Regions from separate parts of the Enterobacter asburiae genome, predicted to be linked through region 2. Evidence: predicted binding sites of a transcription regulator. Region 2 holds the regulator's gene; each other region holds the start of a gene.
What was found. Region 2 encodes Fur, which represses iron uptake genes when iron is present. Its sites were predicted from a motif close to ATAATAATGAGAACNACTATCAA; they were not measured.
Positions count from the first base shown of each region.

Region 1: a site for Fur is predicted at 1,815-1,837, ahead of sufA (Fe-S cluster assembly scaffold SufA). Genes of this name have one in related genera too.
Region 3: a site for Fur is predicted at 1,770-1,792, ahead of ftnA (non-heme ferritin). Genes of this name have one in related genera too.

Region 1 covers NZ_CP011863.1:994,646-997,924, forward strand. The annotation lists gene ACJ69_RS04900 (diguanylate phosphodiesterase) at 1-646, shown strand, start outside; gene ACJ69_RS04905 (MerR family transcriptional regulator) at 835-1,563, shown strand; gene sufA (Fe-S cluster assembly scaffold SufA) at 1,877-2,245, shown strand; gene sufB (Fe-S cluster assembly protein SufB) at 2,254-3,279, shown strand, end outside.
Region 2 covers NZ_CP011863.1:401,326-404,604, forward strand. The annotation lists gene chiP (chitoporin ChiP) at 1-1,225, shown strand, start outside; gene chiQ (ChiQ/YbfN family lipoprotein) at 1,273-1,599, shown strand; gene fur (ferric iron uptake transcriptional regulator) at 1,690-2,136, opposite strand; gene fldA (flavodoxin FldA) at 2,428-2,958, opposite strand; gene ybfE (LexA regulated protein) at 3,114-3,279, opposite strand, start outside.
Region 3 covers NZ_CP011863.1:1,932,587-1,935,865, forward strand. The annotation lists gene ACJ69_RS09505 (anaerobic C4-dicarboxylate transporter) at 1-668, shown strand, start outside; gene ACJ69_RS09510 (DUF2766 family protein) at 711-962, opposite strand; gene azuC (stress response protein AzuC) at 1,072-1,155, opposite strand; gene yecR (YecR family lipoprotein) at 1,390-1,728, shown strand; gene ftnA (non-heme ferritin) at 1,933-2,430, shown strand; gene ACJ69_RS09525 (hypothetical protein) at 2,467-2,808, opposite strand; partial or broken gene tyrP (tyrosine transporter TyrP) at 3,037-3,279, shown strand, end outside.

The DNA.
Region 1 (3,279 bases), 590 kb from region 2:
GCTTCTCCGCACGCCTGACGGCGGCGCTCCGGGAGATTACTTTGCCAATTTGCCGCGTGACGAGGTGTACGCATCTGATTTACACAGCAAGCAGGTGGCGCTGTCCATGGCCAGCGCGCTGGGGCTCCAGGACCAGACGTTATCCCTCAACCTGCGGCCCATGACGCTGGTCAACATTCCCAACGCCGTGGATTTCCTGCTCACCGCGATTGAAGCCAATGGGTTTGTCCCCGAGCAAATTGTGGTGGAGTTCACCGAGAGCGAAGCCATTTCCCGTTTTGATGAATTCACGGATTCGGTCAGGCAGTTAAAAAGCGCGGGTATTAGCGTGACGATCGATCACTTTGGCGCCGGTTTTGCCGGTCTGCAGCTGCTGGCGCAGTTCCAGCCGGACAGAATTAAGATTAATCGCGATCTGGTCGCGAACGTGCATAAAAGTGGCCCCCGGCAGGCCATTATTCAGGCGATTATCAAATGCTGTTCCTCGCTTGAGATCCAGTTCTGCGCGGTAGGGGTAGAGAAGGCTGAAGAGTGGATGTGGCTGGAGTCCGCGGGGATTTCCCAGTTCCAGGGACATCTTTTTGCCAGCCCGCGACACGGCGGTATTCCCGCGATTGCGTGGCCGGAGAAAAAGTTCGACTTCTGATAAAGCTGTACACATTCCGGCAGAGTTAACTGTACGAATGGTAAATTTTATACAACAATGTATTAACAGGTGGATGGGAAAGAACCCCGTTCACCCATTCAAAATGCGGTCTTAGTTATACAAATGGTGTGTACAATCTGATAAGGTTGGTGCAGTTAGGTATGGAAGTTCTGAGCGTGAGGGAGTTAATGGCCTATTACAGTATCGGCGAAGTGGCCGAACGATGCGGTATCAACCCCGTTACGCTGCGTGCCTGGCAGCGCCGTTATGGATTGTTGAAGCCGCAGCGAAGCGAAGGGGGTCATCGTCAGTTTGACGATGAAGATATCCTGCGCATTGAAGAGATCAAGCGCCTGATGAAAAGCGGCGTCTCGGTCGGAAAAGTCAAAGCTTTGCTGGAAAACAAAGAAGTGTTGACTCAGGGCAACTGGGTTTCGTTCCAGGAAGAGATGATGACCGTTCTGCGTTACGCCAGCCCGGCAAAGCTGCGCGCCAAAATGGGCGAATTCCGCCGCGATCACGCGATAGACGCGCTGATTGACAATATCATTTCTCCCGTTCGTCAGCGCATGAATCAGGATCAAAACACCGTGCGCCACATGGCGAGCCTGTTTGACGGCGTACTGATCGAATTCGCCATTGCAAGCCTGGCGGAATCCCGCAAAAAAATCGGTAAAGACGCGCTCCTGATAGGCTGGGAATGCGATGACCGCACCCACCTGTGGCTGGAAGCCGCGCGCTTATCGCAGAAGGGTTGGCACATTGACGTCCTGGCGGAACCCATTGATTCGCCGCGTCCTGAACTGTTCCCTGGGCAAAAAATCTTCGTCTGGACGGGGAAATCCCCAACGCCTCGCCAGCAGGAACAGCTCGATCACTGGCGTGAACAGGGGTTTGCTGTCTCATTTCATCACTGATCTTCAGAGGCCCAGAGGGGCTTTTTTTGTTTTAGTCATTTTCTGAGCAAAAGCTATCTCAAAAATAGGCATTTCCGATGCATATTTTACTTTTCTCTTCCCCGTCATAAATGCCGCGATGAAATGCATTATTAATCAATGCATTGAACAAATACATCCATCCTGACTGCATCCTCTCACAGGGTCTATGCTTAATAAAAGTAGGCAAAAAGGGCGGTTTAGCCGAATGCCCCTGCTGACAGAGGGTTGAAGTGATAATCGTTATCACTAACATGGTGTTATGCCCTGATGGCTTATCAGATGAGGTGGACCTATGGAACTGCATTCAGAAACCTTTAATCCTGCCGATTTTGCCTGGCGCGGCTTAACGCTCACGCCAGCGGCGGCGGCACATATTCACGAGCTGGTGGCGAAAAAGCCCGAGATCCTCGGCGTACGTTTGGGCGTCAAACAGACCGGCTGCGCGGGTTTCGGCTACGTGCTCGATACCGTCACCGAGCCCGAGAAAGATGACCTGGTGTTCGAGACGGACGGCGCGAAACTGTACGTCGCGCTGCAGGCCATGCCGTTTATTGACGGTACCGAAGTGGACTACGTCCGCGAAGGCTTAAACCAGTTATTCAAATTTCATAACCCGAAAGCCCAGAACGAATGCGGCTGCGGCGAAAGCTTTGGGGTATAGGCGGAACTATGTCTCGTAATACTGAAGCAACGAGTGATGTAAATACCTGGAGCGGTGGGCACCTCAACTATAAAGAGGGGTTCTTCACCCAGCTGCAGACCGATGAGCTGGCGAAAGGCATTAACGAAGATGTCGTGCGGGCGATCTCGGCGAAACGTAACGAGCCGGAGTGGATGCTGGAGTTCCGCCTGAGCGCCTTCCGCGCCTGGCTGGAGATGGAAGAGCCGCACTGGCTGAAAGCGCATTATGACAAGCTGAACTATCAGGATTACAGCTACTACTCTGCGCCGTCCTGCGGCAGCTGTGACGATACCTGCGCCTCGCAGCCCGGCGCGGTGCAGCAAACCGGTGCGGAGAACAACTTCCTCAGCAAAGAAGTGGAAGAAGCCTTTAACCAGCTTGGCGTGCCCGTGCGTGAAGGGAGAGAGGTGGCGGTGGACGCCATTTTCGACTCCGTCTCGGTGGCGACCACCTACCGCGAGAAGCTGGCAGAGCAGGGGATCATTTTCTGCTCCTTCGGCGAAGCGATTCACGATCATCCGGAACTGGTGAAAAAGTACATTGGGACCGTGGTGCCCTCTAACGACAACTTCTTTGCGGCGCTCAACGCGGCGGTAGCCTCTGACGGCACCTTTATCTATGTGCCGAAAGGCGTGCGCTGTCCGATGGAGCTTTCCACCTATTTCCGCATCAATGCCGAAAAAACCGGCCAGTTCGAACGCACGATTCTGGTCGCGGATGAAGGCAGCTACGTCAGCTACATCGAAGGGTGTTCCGCCCCGGTCCGCGACAGCTACCAGCTGCACGCGGCGGTAGTGGAGGTCATCATCCACAAAGATGCCGAGGTGAAATACTCCACGGTGCAAAACTGGTTCCCGGGCGACGGCAATACCGGCGGTATCCTGAACTTCGTCACCAAGCGCGCGCTGTGCGAAGGCGAAAACAGCAAGATGTCGTGGACCCAGTCTGAAACCGGCTCGGCCATCACCTGGAAATACCCGAGCTGCATCCTGCGCGGGGATAACTCCATCGGC
Region 2 (3,279 bases):
CGAAGACAAATACAAAACCAACCTTTCTCACTCCACCTGGAACGCCAACCTGGACTTCCAGTCAGGCTATGCCGCGGATATGTTCGGTCTGGATATTGCTGCGTTTACCGCGATTGAAATGGCGGAAAACGGCGACAGCGCGCACCCGAACGAAATTGCCTTCTCCTCCAGCAATAAAGCCTATAAAGAAGACTGGTCCGGGGATAAGAGCGGTATCAGCCTTTACAAAGCCGCTGCAAAATTTAAATACGGTCCGGTTTGGGCGCGCGGCGGTTATATTCAGCCAACTGGCCAGACTCTGTTAGCACCGCACTGGAGCTTTATGCCGGGTACCTATCAGGGTGCAGAAGCCGGGGCGAACTTTGACTACGGTGATGCGGGCGCGTTGAGCTTCTCCTATATGTGGACCAACGAGTACAAAGCGCCGTGGCACATCGAAATGGACAAGTTCTACCAGAACGATAAAAAAACCAAAGTCGATTACCTGCACTCGCTGGGCGCGAAGTACGACTTCAAAAACGATCTGGTGCTTGAAGCGGCATTCGGTCAGGCACAGGGCTATATCGATCAGTATTTTGCCAAGGCCAGCTATAAATTCGATGTCGTGGGTAGCCCGCTGAGCACCAGCTACCAGTTCTACGGTACGCGCGACAAGGTCAGCAACGGTGGCGTCAACGACATTTATGACGGCACCGCGTGGCTGCAGGCGTTAACCTTCGGCTACAAGGTTGGTCAGGTTGATTTGCGTCTGGAAGGCACATGGGTGAAGGCGGAAGGGCAGCAGGGCTACTTCCTGCAGCGTATGACCCCGACCTACGCCTCCTCCAACGGTCGTCTTGATATCTGGTGGGATAACCGTTCTGACTTCAACGCCGACGGCGAGAAAGCGGTCTTCTTCGGCGCAATGTATGATCTGAAAAACTGGAACCTGCCTGGCTGGGCAGTGGGCGCTTCTTACGCTTACGCCTGGGACGCAAAACCTGCCGATATGGCCACGCCGGATGCATACTACGATCCCAACTATCGCCTGAAAGAGTCTTCCTACAGCCTCGATGCTATCTATACCCTGCAGGATGGCCGCGCGAAAGGCACGATGTTCAAACTGCACTTCACCCAGTATGACAACCACTCTGATATCCCGAGCTATGCGGGCGGTTACGGCAACATCTTCCAGGATGAACGTGACGTGAAATTCATGGTTATCGCCCCATTCACCATCTTCTGATGAACGCACCGGCGGGCTGAGTCCCGCCGGTATGGAGACTGCACATGATGAAAAAAATCGTAATCGTCGCGCTGCTGGCATCAGGGCTGGTGGCGTGCGCTCAGACGCAGGCGCCGAAAGAGGACACCCGTCTGAAGGAGGCGTATAGCGCCTGCATTAACACTGCGGAAGGATCGCCGGAGAAGATTGAAGCCTGTCAGAGCGTGCTGAACGTGCTGAAGAAAGAGAAAGCGCACGAGCAGTTCGCGACCCAGGAGAACGTCCGCGTCATGGATTACCAGGCCTGTATCCAGGCGCGTAAAACCGGTAACGATCAGGAAGTGGCGAAGCGTTGCGATAAGATCTGGAACGAGATACGCAATAACAATAAATAAGTGCTTTACGCCCGGTAAGCGCTGCGCTTACCGGGCTTTTTTAGGCAAAAAAAAGCCAACCTTGCGGCTGGCTCAGAGTATGAATACTGATTATTTCGCGTCGTGCGCGTGGTCGTCTTCGCGGCAGTCGCCTTCAGCGCAGTGACCGTAAAGGTACAGGCTGTGGTTGGTCAGGCGGATGCCATGACGCGCCGCGATTTCACGCTGGCGTGATTCAATGGAATCATCGCTGAATTCAATGACCTTGCCGCAATCGAGGCAGATCAGGTGATCGTGGTGCTGCTGCTGGGTCAGTTCGAAAACAGATTTACCGCCTTCGAAATTATGACGGGTAACAATGCCCGCGTCATCAAACTGGTTCAGCACGCGATAGACGGTAGCCAGCCCAATCTCTTCACCCATGTCAATAAGACGTTTATAAAGGTCTTCCGCACTGACATGGTGATTGTCTGGACCCTGAAGCACTTCAAGGATTTTTAACCGAGGAAGCGTTACTTTCAGGCCAGCCTTCTTTAATGCGGTATTGTTGTCAGTCATGCGGAATCTGTCCTGTTGCTAAACGATTCACTTCTGTAGGAAGTGACAGAAAATGCACCCGGGATAATGCGTCTCATTATAGAACTGCCATGGCTAAATGAAAACTGCAAGTCTCAGGCAAAATATGCTTATAAAAATGGGGTATCACCAACAAACTTGCTCAATGGAAAACCACATTTTATCAGGGAGACATTGTACAGGTCTGGGCGAAAAAGTTAAAAGATTGTAGCGATTAATTTAATCGGTTTGACCTGGAGCACGGGCGCAGCCGCCGCTGCGCCGTGATAAAAATCAGGCGTTCAGAATATCGTCCAGGTGCAGTTCCTCACGGATCTGCTTAACCCATTTCTCTACGCGCTCTGCAGTCAGCTCTGGCTGACGGTCTTCGTCGATGGCCAGACCCACGAAATGATTGTCATCGGCCAGGCCTTTAGACGCTTCAAAGTGGTAACCGGCGGTCGGCCAGTGGCCTACGATAACCGCGCCATTCGGCTCAATGATATCGCGGATGGTGCCCAGCGCGTCACAGAAGTATTCAGCGTAGTCTTCCTGATCGCCACAGCCAAACAGGGCGACCAGCTTACCGTTGAAGTCCACTTCTTCCAGCGTCGGGAAGAAATCATCCCAGTCGCACTGGGCTTCACCGTAGTACCAGGTTGGGATACCCAGCAGCAGAATGTCATAGCCTTCCAGATCTTCTTTGCTGCTCTTGGCGATGTCATGCACATCAGCAACGTCTTTACCGAGCTGTTTTTGAATGTTTTTTGCGATATTTTCGGTATTGCCGGTATCACTGCCAAAGAAAATGCCGATGATTGCCATGAGTAAAATAACCTCTTGAAACTTAATAGTATGGTGGCGCAATTCGGCCACGGATAAGGGCAATAATAGCAGAACTGGCAACCCTGCGGAAACAGCTATCGCGCAGGACTGCACTCTGTGCTACATGAAAAGGGCGATAAAGGGGATTTTCAGACTTATGCCTGGCTGCGTAACGTCTCAAGCTGGGCGATCAACATCTCTTCAATGAGCTCGCTGCGGCTGATATTTCGCGCGTCAGCCAGCTCGTTCAGCGCATCGACGGCGTCGGCGTTAAGCTTCAGTTCGACACGCTTAAGCCCACGATTTTTATCGCGTTTAAGC
Region 3 (3,279 bases), 1.5 Mb from region 2:
TGAATCAGCGTTTCCCTAAACAGGCCTACTGGTCCACGTGGATTTTCTTTGCCGGTATTGCCGTGGTCGTTTTGCTGGGGGCATTCCCTGAACTGCGCCCCGCCTTTGAGGTAAAAGGCAAAATGACGGCGCTGTCGATGAACCTTGTCATTCAGATGATGATGCTAATTGCGGGCGCCGTGATGCTGATGGCCTGTAAGGTCAATGCGTCGGCCATTTCCAACGGCGCGGTGTTCAAGGCCGGTATGGTCGCGATCTTCTCGGTGTTCGGCGTGGCATGGATGAGCGATACCTTTTTCCAGGCGCATCTCGATGAGTTAAAGCTGGCGCTGGAAGGCGTGGTGAAGAGCCACCCGTGGACGTATGCCATTGTGCTGTTTCTGGTGTCAAAACTGGTGAACAGCCAGGCGGCTGCGCTGACGGCCGTTGCGCCAATGGGCCTGATGCTCGGCATCGACCCGAAAATGCTGATCGCCTTTTTCCCGGCGTCATACGGCTATTTTGTCCTGCCGACCTATCCCAGTGATTTGGCCTGCATCGGCTTTGACCGTTCAGGCACCACCCGCATCGGCAAATTTATCATCAACCACAGCTTTATTCTGCCAGGGCTGATTGGGGTAAGCTGCGCGTGCGCGGCGAGCTACCTGCTGGTCCAGACGTTCTTTTAACCGCATCAAAGGGCGACATATGCTGTCGCCCCTTTCCATGCTTTAGTGGGACTCACCCTGCGGCGTGAATCGCAGTTCAATCAGCGCGATGGCTTTCTGGATCGCACGAAGCGTAACCGGGTCAGCGGCAGCAGGATGGCTGGCAAAATCGATGTTCTTCAGCTGCGTAGACATCTTCTCGCGCACTTCAACCGGCGCAATCACGTCCAGAACATCAAGGATTTGTTTGATAACCAGCTGACAGGCGACAACGTCAGAGACTAGTTCCTGATCGGCGCTCAGGTTTTGTGACATGGGGGCTTTCTCCTTATTTAAAGGCCGCCATAGTAGCAAAACACGCCCCCTGACATCTTCCCTTCATCGTCAGCAGGTACAAAAAAACCCGCCGAAGCAGGTTTTTTTATCAGAACATGGCGCCCGGCGGCACGTCTTTGAACGTGCGGCAGTAATTGGCCCACATGCTTTTCAGGATTTTGCGCAGTTTCACGATGATGCTCCATTAACTTGTTATACAACTTTATTGTCAACGTGCTTATAATATGACCACCATCACAAAAATCAATCTTTTTGTGATGGCTATCACATTTTTATCAGGGTTTGGCCTGATAGCGCTCCCCTCTGACCCGTTGCGAAGAGTGAGGGCAGATTGTCCGGCTATTCCAGGCATTGCAGCGGGCATCTGCGGGTACGATAAGGTATTTCCATCCACTCAGAGCGAACCATGAAAAGAGTCATTGTAGCCGGCACAATCCTGCTGCTCGCGGGGTGTAGTATCAACCGCCAGGCTGAAGTCAGCAGCCGCGACGCGCCGAACGGCATCGTCCGCCTCGACTACGGCCAGGCAGCGCTGCAAAATGCGTATTCCGATGAGTATGTAAATAACGGCACGGCGGCAAAAGCGTGTCAGAGCATGGGGTATGCCACTGCCTCAGCCTATGGTCAGCCCATTAAAACCTGCACCCTGACGAGCGGCTCTTTGTGCCTGAACGAGAGCGTGACTATCCAGTATAAATGTATGGGTTACGCCGTTAATCCTAAGTCAAATAATCCGTGGTATTAATCAACGCTGCCAGCGTTTGCTGGCAGTTTATTTCATTACGAACAAAAATAATTCTCATTAATAAGTTATAAAAATCGCCAATGCGTTTTATTCCCATTCGTATTTTAAATAAATAAAATAAAAATTTTACGTTTTGCAAATAATTAAATAACAAATTATAGTGTCGCTCATTGTGAACCAGAAATAATAATCCGGAGCGTCACCATGCTGAAAACTGAAATGATCGACAAGCTCAACGCGCAAATGAACCTTGAGCTTTTTTCATCCCTGCTCTACCAGCAGATGAGCGCCTGGTGCAGCTACCACAGCTTCGAAGGTGCGGCCGCGTTTCTGCGTCGTCACGCTCAGGAAGAGATGACACACATGCAGCGTCTGTTTGATTATCTTACGGATACGGGCAGCCTGCCGCGCATTGAAACCGTGGCTTCACCTTTCGCTGAGTATAATTCTCTCGATGAACTGTTCCGCGCCACCTACGAGCACGAGCAGCTGATCACGCAGAAAATTAACGAACTGGTCCATGCCGCGATGACCAGCCAGGATTATCCAACCTTTAATTTCCTGCAGTGGTACGTCGCTGAGCAACACGAAGAAGAGAAGCTGTTTAAATCCGTACTGGATAAATTATCTCTGGTGGGTAAATCCGGCGAAGGTCTTTACTTTATTGATAAAGAACTTTCCACTCTCGATACGCAGAATTAATTTCAGCGCGGTGCCGGTTTCCGGCACCGCGTTAATTTACATACACCCCGCACAGCTGGTGCAGCACCAGTCATGAGGATTCACCGCCTGGTAAAAATAGCGGTAGCTGGACGTCTCCAGCGGAATACCCACCTCGAAGAACATATCCGTTAACCAGTCGACATTCTCAACGATCCACTCATCTTCCTGTAAGCCTTGCGCAAAGGTTTCATCTTCAGGATCGATAACCGAATAGATTGCCCAGGTGCCCATATCCTTTTCGCGACGGGACTCGGGAAGTATCAGGGGTTGGTTCTGCCAGCTGATTATCCAGTGGCCATGGCACAACAGGTTACCTCCCCGGCTCCATGCCGCGGTGAAGGGATTCTCCCCAGCCATAAACTCTCACTTAATTTGATAATTTATATTTATTGTTTACGTTACGCCGGAATGTCGCCCAGCAACATTGCCCTTATGAAGTAGGCATCCGCCTAAAAAGGATCAGAGCGACAATAATCCGTAAATTATTCATTACACTACTTGTAACGGTGATTTGACGAATTAAGGCTTTTCCCTTACTCTGCGCCGCAGATTTTGTCGCGGTTAAGCATCGTTGTAGAGGAAAGCGTGAAAAACAGAACCCTGGGAAGTATTTTTATCGTCGCCGGAACGACGATTGGCGCAGGAATGCTGGCAATGCCCTGGCAGCCGCGGGCGTGGGATTTGGCATGACCCTGCTGCTGCTGGGTACGCTCTGGGCGCTGATGTGCTACACCGCCCTGCTGCTGCTTGAGGTTTACCAGCACGTGCCCGCCGACACCGGTCTGGGTTCGCTTGCGGCGCGCTATCTGGGACGCTACGGCCAGTGGA